DNA from 3 places in the Bacillus sp. V2I10 genome. Region 3 is predicted to be linked to each of the others. Evidence: a T-box and tRNA genes for the amino acid it is inferred to sense, from the RefSeq annotation. Region 3 holds a T-box; the other regions hold tRNA genes.

Region 1 (4,123 bases), 3.3 Mb from region 3:
CCAAAAGCGTACCAAACGTTTTAAATTTTTAAGTCAGCAACAAATTGAGTCACAAATTTTCTTCGGAGAGTTTGATCCTGGCTCAGGACGAACGCTGGCGGCGTGCCTAATACATGCAAGTCGAGCGGACCTCTTAGGAGGTCAGCGGCGGACGGGTGAGTAACACGTGGGCAACCTGCCTGTAAGACTGGGATAACTCCGGGAAACCGGAGCTAATACCGGATAGTATCTTGAACCGCATGGTTCAAGATGGAAAGACGGTTTCGGCTGTCACTTACAGATGGGCCCGCGGCGCATTAGCTAGTTGGTGAGGTAATGGCTCACCAAGGCAACGATGCGTAGCCGACCTGAGAGGGTGATCGGCCACACTGGGACTGAGACACGGCCCAGACTCCTACGGGAGGCAGCAGTAGGGAATCTTCCGCAATGGACGAAAGTCTGACGGAGCAACGCCGCGTGAGTGATGAAGGTTTTCGGATCGTAAAACTCTGTTGTTAGGGAAGAACAAGTGCGAGAGTAACTGCTCGCACCTTGACGGTACCTAACCAGAAAGCCACGGCTAACTACGTGCCAGCAGCCGCGGTAATACGTAGGTGGCAAGCGTTGTCCGGAATTATTGGGCGTAAAGCGCGCGCAGGCGGTTTCTTAAGTCTGATGTGAAAGCCCCCGGCTCAACCGGGGAGGGTCATTGGAAACTGGGAAACTTGAGTGCAGAAGAGGAGAGTGGAATTCCACGTGTAGCGGTGAAATGCGTAGAGATGTGGAGGAACACCAGTGGCGAAGGCGACTCTCTGGTCTGTAACTGACGCTGAGGCGCGAAAGCGTGGGGAGCGAACAGGATTAGATACCCTGGTAGTCCACGCCGTAAACGATGAGTGCTAAGTGTTAGAGGGTTTCCGCCCTTTAGTGCTGCAGCTAACGCATTAAGCACTCCGCCTGGGGAGTACGGTCGCAAGACTGAAACTCAAAGGAATTGACGGGGGCCCGCACAAGCGGTGGAGCATGTGGTTTAATTCGAAGCAACGCGAAGAACCTTACCAGGTCTTGACATCCTTTGCCACTTCTAGAGATAGAAGGTTCCCCTTCGGGGGACAAAGTGACAGGTGGTGCATGGTTGTCGTCAGCTCGTGTCGTGAGATGTTGGGTTAAGTCCCGCAACGAGCGCAACCCTTGATCTTAGTTGCCAGCATTCAGTTGGGCACTCTAAGGTGACTGCCGGTGACAAACCGGAGGAAGGTGGGGATGACGTCAAATCATCATGCCCCTTATGACCTGGGCTACACACGTGCTACAATGGATGGTACAAAGGGCTGCGAGACCGCGAGGTTTAGCCAATCCCATAAAACCATTCTCAGTTCGGATTGCAGGCTGCAACTCGCCTGCATGAAGCTGGAATCGCTAGTAATCGCGGATCAGCATGCCGCGGTGAATACGTTCCCGGGCCTTGTACACACCGCCCGTCACACCACGAGAGTTTGCAACACCCGAAGTCGGTGGGGTAACCGTAAGGAGCCAGCCGCCTAAGGTGGGGTAGATGATTGGGGTGAAGTCGTAACAAGGTAGCCGTATCGGAAGGTGCGGCTGGATCACCTCCTTTCTAAGGATATATGAGGACGCTTTTGGTTTTTGTTTAGTTTTGAGAGAACTTTGTTCCCTCTAAGTGAATAGCAGTTTACTTTAGAAGTAAGCGAAGAATCATTTGCGCGTACTTTTTTGTACGTCACAAACATTCTTTTATTCATACTTATGAGATGGGCCTATAGCTCAGCTGGTTAGAGCGCACGCCTGATAAGCGTGAGGTCGATGGTTCGAGTCCATTTAGGCCCACCATCTCTTAAATTCATATGGGGCCTTAGCTCAGCTGGGAGAGCGCCTGCCTTGCACGCAGGAGGTCAGCGGTTCGATCCCGCTAGGCTCCACCAAGAAGTTGTTCTTTGAAAACTGGATAACGTAATTGATAACAAGTAATTCACTGAGATTTACGCTTACCATAATTAGTGATTTTCTAGACATTTATGTCTAAACAAACAACGAAATGCGAAACGCATCTGATGGTGCGATTGACCATTTAGGTTAAGTTATGAAGGGCGCACGGTGGATGCCTTGGCACTAGGAGCCGATGAAGGACGGGACTAACACCGATATGCTTTGGGGAGCTGTAAGTAAGCTTTGATCCAGAGATTTCCGAATGGGGAAACCCACTGTTCGTAATGGAACAGTATCTTTATCTGAATACATAGGATAATGAAGGCAGACCCGGGGAACTGAAACATCTAAGTACCCGGAGGAAGAGAAAGCAAACGCGATTTCCCAAGTAGCGGCGAGCGAAACGGAATTAGCCCAAACCAAGAGGCTTGCCTCTTGGGGTTGTAGGACACTCTATACGGAGTTACAAAGGAACGGGGTAGATGAAGTGACCTGGAAAGGTCCGTCAGAGAAGGTAATAACCCTGTAGTCGAAACTTCGTTCCCTCCAGAGTGGATCCTGAGTACGGCGGGACACGAGAAATCCCGTCGGAAGCAGGGAGGACCATCTCCCAAGGCTAAATACTCCCTAGTGACCGATAGTGAACCAGTACCGTGAGGGAAAGGTGAAAAGCACCCCGGAAGGGGAGTGAAAAGATCCTGAAACCGTGTGCTTACAAGTAGTCAGAGCCCGTTAATGGGTGATGGCGTGCCTTTTGTAGAATGAACCGGCGAGTTACGATCCCGTGCAAGGTTAAGTTGATGAGACGGAGCCGCAGCGAAAGCGAGTCTGAATAGGGCGTTTTAGTACGTGGTCGTAGACCCGAAACCAGGTGATCTACCCATGTCCAGGGTGAAGTTCAGGTAACACTGAATGGAGGCCCGAACCCACGCACGTTGAAAAGTGCGGGGATGAGGTGTGGGTAGCGGAGAAATTCCAATCGAACCTGGAGATAGCTGGTTCTCTCCGAAATAGCTTTAGGGCTAGCCTCAAGTATGAGAGTCTTGGAGGTAGAGCACTGATTGGACTAGGGGCCCTCATCGGGTTACCGAATTCAGTCAAACTCCGAATGCCAAAGACTTGCTCCTTGGGAGTCAGACTGCGAGTGATAAGATCCGTAGTCAAGAGGGAAACAGCCCAGACCACCAGCTAAGGTCCCAAAGTATACGTTAAGTGGAAAAGGATGTGGAGTTGCTTAGACAACCAGGATGTTGGCTTAGAAGCAGCCACCATTTAAAGAGTGCGTAATAGCTCACTGGTCGAGTGACTCTGCGCCGAAAATGTACCGGGGCTAAACGTATCACCGAAGCTGTGGACTGTTCTTACGAACAGTGGTAGGAGAGCGTTCTAAGGGCGTTGAAGCTAGACCGTAAGGACTGGTGGAGCGCTTAGAAGTGAGAATGCCGGTATGAGTAGCGAAAGAGGGGTGAGAATCCCCTCCACCGAATGCCTAAGGTTTCCTGAGGAAGGCTCGTCCGCTCAGGGTTAGTCGGGACCTAAGCCGAGGCCGAAAGGCGTAGGCGATGGACAACAGGTTGATATTCCTGTACCACCTCCTCACCATTTGAGCAATGGGGGGACGCAGGAGGATAGGGCAAGCGCGCTGTTGGATATGCGCGTCCAAGCAGTTAGGCTGAGAAGTAGGCAAATCCGCTTCTCATATAAGGCTGAGCTGTGATGGCGAGGGAAATTTAGTACCGAAGTTCCTGATTCCACACTGCCAAGAAAAGCCTCTAGCGAGGTGAGAGGTGCCCGTACCGCAAACCGACACAGGTAGGCGAGGAGAGAATCCTAAGGTGAGCGAGAGAACTCTCGTTAAGGAACTCGGCAAAATGACCCCGTAACTTCGGGAGAAGGGGTGCTTTTTAGGGTTCATAGCCCTGAAAAGCCGCAGTGAATAGGCCCAGGCGACTGTTTAGCAAAAACACAGGTCTCTGCGAAGCCGCAAGGCGAAGTATAGGGGCTGACGCCTGCCCGGTGCTGGAAGGTTAAGAGGAGAGGTTAGCGCAAGCGAAGCTTTGAATTGAAGCCCCCAGTAAACGGCGGCCGTAACTATAACGGTCCTAAGGTAGCGAAATTCCTTGTCGGGTAAGTTCCGACCCGCACGAAAGGCGTAACGATCTGGGCACTGTCTCAACGAGAGACTCGGTGAAATTAT
Region 2 (4,123 bases), 3.3 Mb from region 3:
CTGACAGCATTGAACGAATTGAAGAAAGGTCTACTAAAACTAAGTTCAGGCACAAATGTCAGATTGTCAGACGGCAGAATAGCAGAGATCGTTTTTATAGAAGATCAATATCCGACCAGACCTCTTATAAAGATAGAAGAAACGGAGGAAATTCTTGCGCTGAAAGAACAAAGACACCTATTTATTAAAGAAATCATTTAAGAGCAAACTTTTTGCTCTTTTCTTATTGCATATTTTAATAGATGCTGATATACTTCTATAAGTCAGTAACAAATCATCTACGTAAAGCAGTTAACGAAAATTATTTCTCAAAAAAATGATTGACATTAACCTAGTAGAAATGGTATATTAAAGGGGTCGCTTCGAGAGAGTGCGACACAATAAGTTCTTTGAAAACTAAACAAAACCAAAAGCGTACCAAACGTTTTAAATTTTTAAGTCAGCAACAAATTGAGTCACAAATTTTCTTCGGAGAGTTTGATCCTGGCTCAGGACGAACGCTGGCGGCGTGCCTAATACATGCAAGTCGAGCGGACCTCTTAGGAGGTCAGCGGCGGACGGGTGAGTAACACGTGGGCAACCTGCCTGTAAGACTGGGATAACTCCGGGAAACCGGAGCTAATACCGGATAGTATCTTGAACCGCATGGTTCAAGTTGGAAAGACGGTTTCGGCTGTCACTTACAGATGGGCCCGCGGCGCATTAGCTAGTTGGTGAGGTAATGGCTCACCAAGGCAACGATGCGTAGCCGACCTGAGAGGGTGATCGGCCACACTGGGACTGAGACACGGCCCAGACTCCTACGGGAGGCAGCAGTAGGGAATCTTCCGCAATGGACGAAAGTCTGACGGAGCAACGCCGCGTGAGTGATGAAGGTTTTCGGATCGTAAAACTCTGTTGTTAGGGAAGAACAAGTGCGAGAGTAACTGCTCGCACCTTGACGGTACCTAACCAGAAAGCCACGGCTAACTACGTGCCAGCAGCCGCGGTAATACGTAGGTGGCAAGCGTTGTCCGGAATTATTGGGCGTAAAGCGCGCGCAGGCGGTTTCTTAAGTCTGATGTGAAAGCCCCCGGCTCAACCGGGGAGGGTCATTGGAAACTGGGAAACTTGAGTGCAGAAGAGGAGAGTGGAATTCCACGTGTAGCGGTGAAATGCGTAGAGATGTGGAGGAACACCAGTGGCGAAGGCGACTCTCTGGTCTGTAACTGACGCTGAGGCGCGAAAGCGTGGGGAGCGAACAGGATTAGATACCCTGGTAGTCCACGCCGTAAACGATGAGTGCTAAGTGTTAGAGGGTTTCCGCCCTTTAGTGCTGCAGCTAACGCATTAAGCACTCCGCCTGGGGAGTACGGTCGCAAGACTGAAACTCAAAGGAATTGACGGGGGCCCGCACAAGCGGTGGAGCATGTGGTTTAATTCGAAGCAACGCGAAGAACCTTACCAGGTCTTGACATCCTTTGCCACTTCTAGAGATAGAAGGTTCCCCTTCGGGGGACAAAGTGACAGGTGGTGCATGGTTGTCGTCAGCTCGTGTCGTGAGATGTTGGGTTAAGTCCCGCAACGAGCGCAACCCTTGATCTTAGTTGCCAGCATTCAGTTGGGCACTCTAAGGTGACTGCCGGTGACAAACCGGAGGAAGGTGGGGATGACGTCAAATCATCATGCCCCTTATGACCTGGGCTACACACGTGCTACAATGGATGGTACAAAGGGCTGCGAGACCGCGAGGTTTAGCCAATCCCATAAAACCATTCTCAGTTCGGATTGCAGGCTGCAACTCGCCTGCATGAAGCTGGAATCGCTAGTAATCGCGGATCAGCATGCCGCGGTGAATACGTTCCCGGGCCTTGTACACACCGCCCGTCACACCACGAGAGTTTGCAACACCCGAAGTCGGTGGGGTAACCGTAAGGAGCCAGCCGCCTAAGGTGGGGTAGATGATTGGGGTGAAGTCGTAACAAGGTAGCCGTATCGGAAGGTGCGGCTGGATCACCTCCTTTCTAAGGATATATGAGGACGCTTTTGGTTTTTGTTTAGTTTTGAGAGAACTTTGTTCCCTCTAAGTGAATAGCAGTTTACTTTAGAAGTAAGCGAAGAATCATTTGCGCGTACTTTTTTGTACGTCACAAACATTCTTTTATTCATACTTATGAGATGGGCCTATAGCTCAGCTGGTTAGAGCGCACGCCTGATAAGCGTGAGGTCGATGGTTCGAGTCCATTTAGGCCCACCATCTCTTAAATTCATATGGGGCCTTAGCTCAGCTGGGAGAGCGCCTGCCTTGCACGCAGGAGGTCAGCGGTTCGATCCCGCTAGGCTCCACCAAGAAGTTGTTCTTTGAAAACTGGATAACGTAATTGATAACAAGTAATTCACTGAGATTTACGCTTACCATAATTAGTGATTTTCTAGACATTTATGTCTAAACAAACAACGAAATGCGAAACGCATCTGATGGTGCGATTGACCATTTAGGTTAAGTTATGAAGGGCGCACGGTGGATGCCTTGGCACTAGGAGCCGATGAAGGACGGGACTAACACCGATATGCTTTGGGGAGCTGTAAGTAAGCTTTGATCCAGAGATTTCCGAATGGGGAAACCCACTGTTCGTAATGGAACAGTATCTTTATCTGAATACATAGGATAATGAAGGCAGACCCGGGGAACTGAAACATCTAAGTACCCGGAGGAAGAGAAAGCAAACGCGATTTCCCAAGTAGCGGCGAGCGAAACGGAATTAGCCCAAACCAAGAGGCTTGCCTCTTGGGGTTGTAGGACACTCTATACGGAGTTACAAAGGAACGGGGTAGATGAAGTGACCTGGAAAGGTCCGTCAGAGAAGGTAATAACCCTGTAGTCGAAACTTCGTTCCCTCCAGAGTGGATCCTGAGTACGGCGGGACACGAGAAATCCCGTCGGAAGCAGGGAGGACCATCTCCCAAGGCTAAATACTCCCTAGTGACCGATAGTGAACCAGTACCGTGAGGGAAAGGTGAAAAGCACCCCGGAAGGGGAGTGAAAAGATCCTGAAACCGTGTGCTTACAAGTAGTCAGAGCCCGTTAATGGGTGATGGCGTGCCTTTTGTAGAATGAACCGGCGAGTTACGATCCCGTGCAAGGTTAAGTTGATGAGACGGAGCCGCAGCGAAAGCGAGTCTGAATAGGGCGTTTTAGTACGTGGTCGTAGACCCGAAACCAGGTGATCTACCCATGTCCAGGGTGAAGTTCAGGTAACACTGAATGGAGGCCCGAACCCACGCACGTTGAAAAGTGCGGGGATGAGGTGTGGGTAGCGGAGAAATTCCAATCGAACCTGGAGATAGCTGGTTCTCTCCGAAATAGCTTTAGGGCTAGCCTCAAGTATGAGAGTCTTGGAGGTAGAGCACTGATTGGACTAGGGGCCCTCATCGGGTTACCGAATTCAGTCAAACTCCGAATGCCAAAGACTTGCTCCTTGGGAGTCAGACTGCGAGTGATAAGATCCGTAGTCAAGAGGGAAACAGCCCAGACCACCAGCTAAGGTCCCAAAGTATACGTTAAGTGGAAAAGGATGTGGAGTTGCTTAGACAACCAGGATGTTGGCTTAGAAGCAGCCACCATTTAAAGAGTGCGTAATAGCTCACTGGTCGAGTGACTCTGCGCCGAAAATGTACCGGGGCTAAACGTATCACCGAAGCTGTGGACTGTTCTTACGAACAGTGGTAGGAGAGCGTTCTAAGGGCGTTGAAGCTAGACCGTAAGGACTGGTGGAGCGCTTAGAAGTGAGAATGCCGGTATGAGTAGCGAAAGAGGGGTGAGAATCCCCTCCACCGAATGCCTAAGGTTTCCTGAGGAAGGCTCGTCCGCTCAGGGTTAGTCGGGACCTAAGCCGAGGCCGAAAGGCGTAGGCGATGGACAACAGGTTGATATTCCTGTACCACCTCCTCACCATTTGAGCAATGGGGGGACGCAGGAGGATAGGGCAAGCGCGCTGTTGGATATGCGCGTCCAAGCAGTTAGGCTGAGAAGTAGGCAAATCCGCTTCTCATATAAGGCTGAGCTGTGATGGCGAGGGAAATTTAGTACCGAAGTTCCTGATTCCACACTGCCAAGAAAAGCCTCTAGCGAGGTGAGAGGTGC
Region 3 (4,123 bases):
TTCAGTACATCATCACGAAGTTCCATGAAAGCATCCCATTTTTCTTCTAATGCATCTGCATTTTCAAGGGTCTTCACTTCCGGCATATCAACAAGCTGAACACTTTCTTCTGTTACAGAATTAATATGTGTCCAAACTTCGTCGGCAGTGTGAGGAAGGATTGGTGTTACTAACTTCACTAAAGAAAGAAGCGTTTCGTGCAAAACAGTTTGAATAGCACGGCGCTCTTTATTATCTGGTGCTTCAATGTACAGAACATCTTTTGCGAAATCAAGATAAAATGAGCTAAGTTCAATCGTACAGAAGTTATGAACCGCATGGAAAATCGCTGCAAACTCATATTCTTCATAGGATTTTTTCACTTTATCTGTTAGTTTATTCAGCTTTACAAGCATATAACGATCTACATCACGCAGCTCCTCATATGACAAGGCGTCTTTTGCCGGATTAAAATCTGCAAGGTTTCCAAGCAGGAAACGGAATGTGTTGCGGATTTTTCTGTATACTTCAGCAACTTGCTTTAAGATATTATCAGAAACTCTTACGTCTGCCTGGAAATCAACAGATGCTACCCATAGACGAAGGATGTCTCCACCAAGCTGGTTCATGACTTTTGAAGGCAGTACGACGTTTCCTAAAGATTTACTCATTTTGCGTCCTTCACCGTCAAGAGCAAATCCATGGCTCAGCACTCCTTTGTATGGAGCTTTACCAGTTACAGCAACTGCTGTTGATAAGGAAGAGTTAAACCACCCGCGGTATTGATCAGATCCTTCTAAATAAAGATCTGCCGAACGCTGCAGGTCATCTCTTTCTAATAAGACAGCCTGATGGGATGAACCTGAATCAAACCATACATCCATAATGTCCTGTTCTTTTGTGAACAATCCATTTGGGCTTCCTTCATGTTTAAATCCTTCAGGAAGCAGATCTTTTGTTTCACGTTCAAACCAAACATTGGAACCATGTTCACGGAACAAGCCTGAAACATGATTGATCGTTTCATCTGTAATGATTGGTTCTCCATTCTCAGCATAGAAAACCGGAATTGGAACTCCCCACGCACGCTGTCTTGAAATACACCAGTCTCCGCGGTCGCGGACCATATTGAATAATCTTGTTTCTCCCCATGCTGGAACCCATTTTGTTTCTTTAACAGCAGTTAATAGCTCTTCACGGAAGTCTTTAATAGATGCAAACCACTGAGCCGTTGCTCTAAAGATTGTTGGTTTTTTTGTTCTCCAGTCATGAGGATAAGAATGCGTAATAAACGATAATTTCAGTAAAGCGCCTGCTTCATCAAGCTTTTCTGTAATTGGTTTATTTGCTGCATCATAAAACATACCTTCAAAGCCTGGTGCTTCATTCGTCATATGGCCTTTTTCATCAACTGGGCAAAGAACGCCAAGTCCATATTTTTGACCGACAATAAAGTCATCTTCCCCATGTCCAGGAGCAGTGTGTACACAACCCGTACCAGCCTCTGTTGTGACATGCTCTCCAAGAACAACAAGCGATTCGCGGTCATAAAAAGGATGTTTCGCAACCACTTTTTCAAGCTGAGCGCCTTTAAGTGTTTTTGAAACAGTGTAAGTTTCCCACTCAAGTTCTTTCGCAACAGTCTCCAAAAGAGCAGATGCCACGATGAGAGAATCGTCTTTTACAGATACAACACTGTATTCAAGCTCAGGATGTACGGCAATACCAAGATTTGCAGGAATCGTCCAAGGAGTTGTCGTCCAAATAACGATTTTTTCTCCGCCGTTTAATACGTCATTTCCTTCAGTAACAGTAAATGCAACATAAATGGAAGCAGATCGCTTATCATAATATTCGATTTCTGCTTCTGCTAAAGCAGATTCACTTGAAGGAGACCAATAAACAGGTTTAAGACCTTTATAGATATAGCCTTTTTTCGCCATTTCACCGAATACTTTGATTTGCTGTGCTTCATATTCAGGGTTTAATGTCACATATGGATTTTCCCAGTCTCCCCTAACTCCCAGTCGCTTGAACTGTTCACGCTGGTTATTGATTTGCTCCCATGCATACTCAGCACAAAGCTTGCGGAATTCAGCAACACTTAATTCTTTTCGGTTTACTTTTTTGTTTTTAGTTAAAGCTGTTTCAATCGGAAGACCGTGTGTATCCCAGCCCGGCACATATGGTGCGTTATAGCCCGTCATTGATTTATAGCGGACAATAAAATCTTTCAGCACTTTGTTTAAAGCATGCCCCATATGAATATCCCCATTTGCATATGGAGGTCCATCATGCAGAATAAACATTGGACGATCTTTCGTACGCTCCTGCACTTTTTGATAAATGTTCATTTCTTCCCATTTTTCCTGCATTTGAGGTTCGCGGTTCGGCAAGTTCCCGCGCATTGGAAATTCAGTTTTTGGCATTAACAGTGTATCTTTATACTCCATGGGTATTCCTCCAAACAATTTTTAAGTAGGCTTTTAGAAAACAGCCATTAAATAAGAAAACACAAAAAACCTTCTCATCCCATAAGGGACGAGAAGGTTTTCTCGCGGTACCACCCTTTTAGATAAACGACAGCCTGTTTATCCTCTCGACATTCGTAACGTGAATAACGCGTCTTTGCTTACTTTCTATTTGTTTCAGCAAAAAACTCAAGGGTGATCTTCACTCATTCTCCTTTGCCGGGCTTCCACCAGATCCGGCTCGCTTAAAAAGGTTAAAAAGAGCTACTCTCCCTCTCATCGTTTCAATTTTTTATTTTATAATAATTGTAGTAGTGATCGTATTATATGTGAAACTATGTACGCAAGTCAAGATTACACTTTAGATTCTTCGCGTTCTTCGTAAAGAGCTTCTACTTCATACTCTAATAAATGATCCCAGTCGTCATTTTTAAGAAGATCAAGCTGTGCTTCAATCAGCATTTGGAACCTAGTGCGGAAAACCTTAGACTGCTTTTTGAGTTCTTCAATCTCAACTGCAATTTTTCTTGATTTAGACAGTGATTCATTAATGATGCGGTCTGCGTTCTTTTCTGCTTCTTTTACAATTAATTTCGCTTCTTTTTGAGCGTGGCGGCGAACCTCTTCAGCTGCTTCCTGAGCAACTAGAATCGATTTGTTAAGAGTTTCTTCAATGTTTGCAAAATGACCAAGCTTCTCAGTCAATTCGCCGACTTTTGATTCAAGTTCTTTGCGTTCGCGAATCGCCATTTCATAATCTTTTATCACTTGATCAAGGAATTCGTTCACTTCATCTTCATCATAGCCGCGGAAGCCTTTGTTGAATTCTTTGTTATGAATATCTAACGGTGTTAAGGGCACTTCTGCCACCTCCATTATGTATTGAATGAAACGTTTCTTTTAAAATAGTATAATTCATTATTAGACAGAAAGGTCAAAATTCCTGCTAAATCCCTGAAATTATTTTTGTTTTCCAATAGTCAGCTTCCATTTATCCTTCTTTGTTCTGCCGTCAATCGACAAAAGCTTGGATCTCCCAAAACCTCTGACAGAAAAGGTGTCTCCCTCGCGGCATTCAAAGGAAGTCTGCTCGGTGACTTTCCAGTTTACTTTTACATGTCCATTCTGAATGAGCATGCCGATTTTTTGTCTGGAAACATTATAAATAGAAGCTGCAACAGCATCTAATCTTAATGAGCTGACAGTTGCAGACAGCTCTTGAATTTCTTCATGATGCGGAATTCGCAGGCTCCAGTCAAGCTTCCGAAGGGAAACCTTTGCTCTGCCGATTTCGGTTACATTCATTAAAATAAAATCCTCAACCTCTTTTGCTGCCACAAGCTGAATCCGCTCACCGAAGAACAAAAGATCTCCAAATTTAGACCGTTTTAATCCAAGAGACATAAGTGATCCTAAAATATGGCGATGCTCAAGAGAGATAAATTTAACTGGATATTGAATTTCAATCAATGATAACTGAAAATCATCCAAGGAAGGTGTAAAGTAATCAGGGTAAAGAAGAGCACGCTTTCTCTCCATGTCATCACCTGAAAACATGACATTTATTTCCCCGTTTGAACCGACAACAGCCTGAACCATTTCCTGCTCTCTCGGATCAAGAAAGTCAGTCAGTTTAGGACTGTAAAAATTCAGAACATTTTCTTTCCACTCCA

What was found. The T-box of region 3 lies ahead of ileS (isoleucine--tRNA ligase). A T-box ahead of a tRNA ligase gene usually reads a tRNA of that ligase, here a tRNA-Ile.
Region 1: it encodes a tRNA-Ile, which carries the amino acid that the T-box ahead of ileS (isoleucine--tRNA ligase) is inferred to sense. The anticodon was not compared.
Region 2: it encodes a tRNA-Ile, which carries the amino acid that the T-box ahead of ileS (isoleucine--tRNA ligase) is inferred to sense. The anticodon was not compared.

Annotation. Positions count from the first base shown of each region.
Region 1 covers NZ_JAUSYV010000001.1:328,376-332,498, reverse strand. The annotation lists rRNA gene QFZ72_RS01865 (16S ribosomal RNA) at 60-1,597, shown strand; tRNA gene QFZ72_RS01860 (tRNA-Ile) at 1,754-1,830, shown strand; tRNA gene QFZ72_RS01855 (tRNA-Ala) at 1,847-1,922, shown strand; rRNA gene QFZ72_RS01850 (23S ribosomal RNA) at 2,072-4,123, shown strand, end outside.
Region 2 covers NZ_JAUSYV010000001.1:353,868-357,990, reverse strand. The annotation lists gene QFZ72_RS02005 (HD-GYP domain-containing protein) at 1-201, shown strand, start outside; rRNA gene QFZ72_RS02000 (16S ribosomal RNA) at 466-2,003, shown strand; tRNA gene QFZ72_RS01995 (tRNA-Ile) at 2,160-2,236, shown strand; tRNA gene QFZ72_RS01990 (tRNA-Ala) at 2,253-2,328, shown strand; rRNA gene QFZ72_RS01985 (23S ribosomal RNA) at 2,478-4,123, shown strand, end outside.
Region 3 covers NZ_JAUSYV010000001.1:3,655,349-3,659,471, forward strand. The annotation lists gene ileS (isoleucine--tRNA ligase) at 1-2,432, opposite strand, end outside; T-box leader at 2,514-2,739, opposite strand; gene QFZ72_RS18465 (DivIVA domain-containing protein) at 2,805-3,311, opposite strand; gene QFZ72_RS18470 (YlmH family RNA-binding protein) at 3,411-4,123, opposite strand, start outside.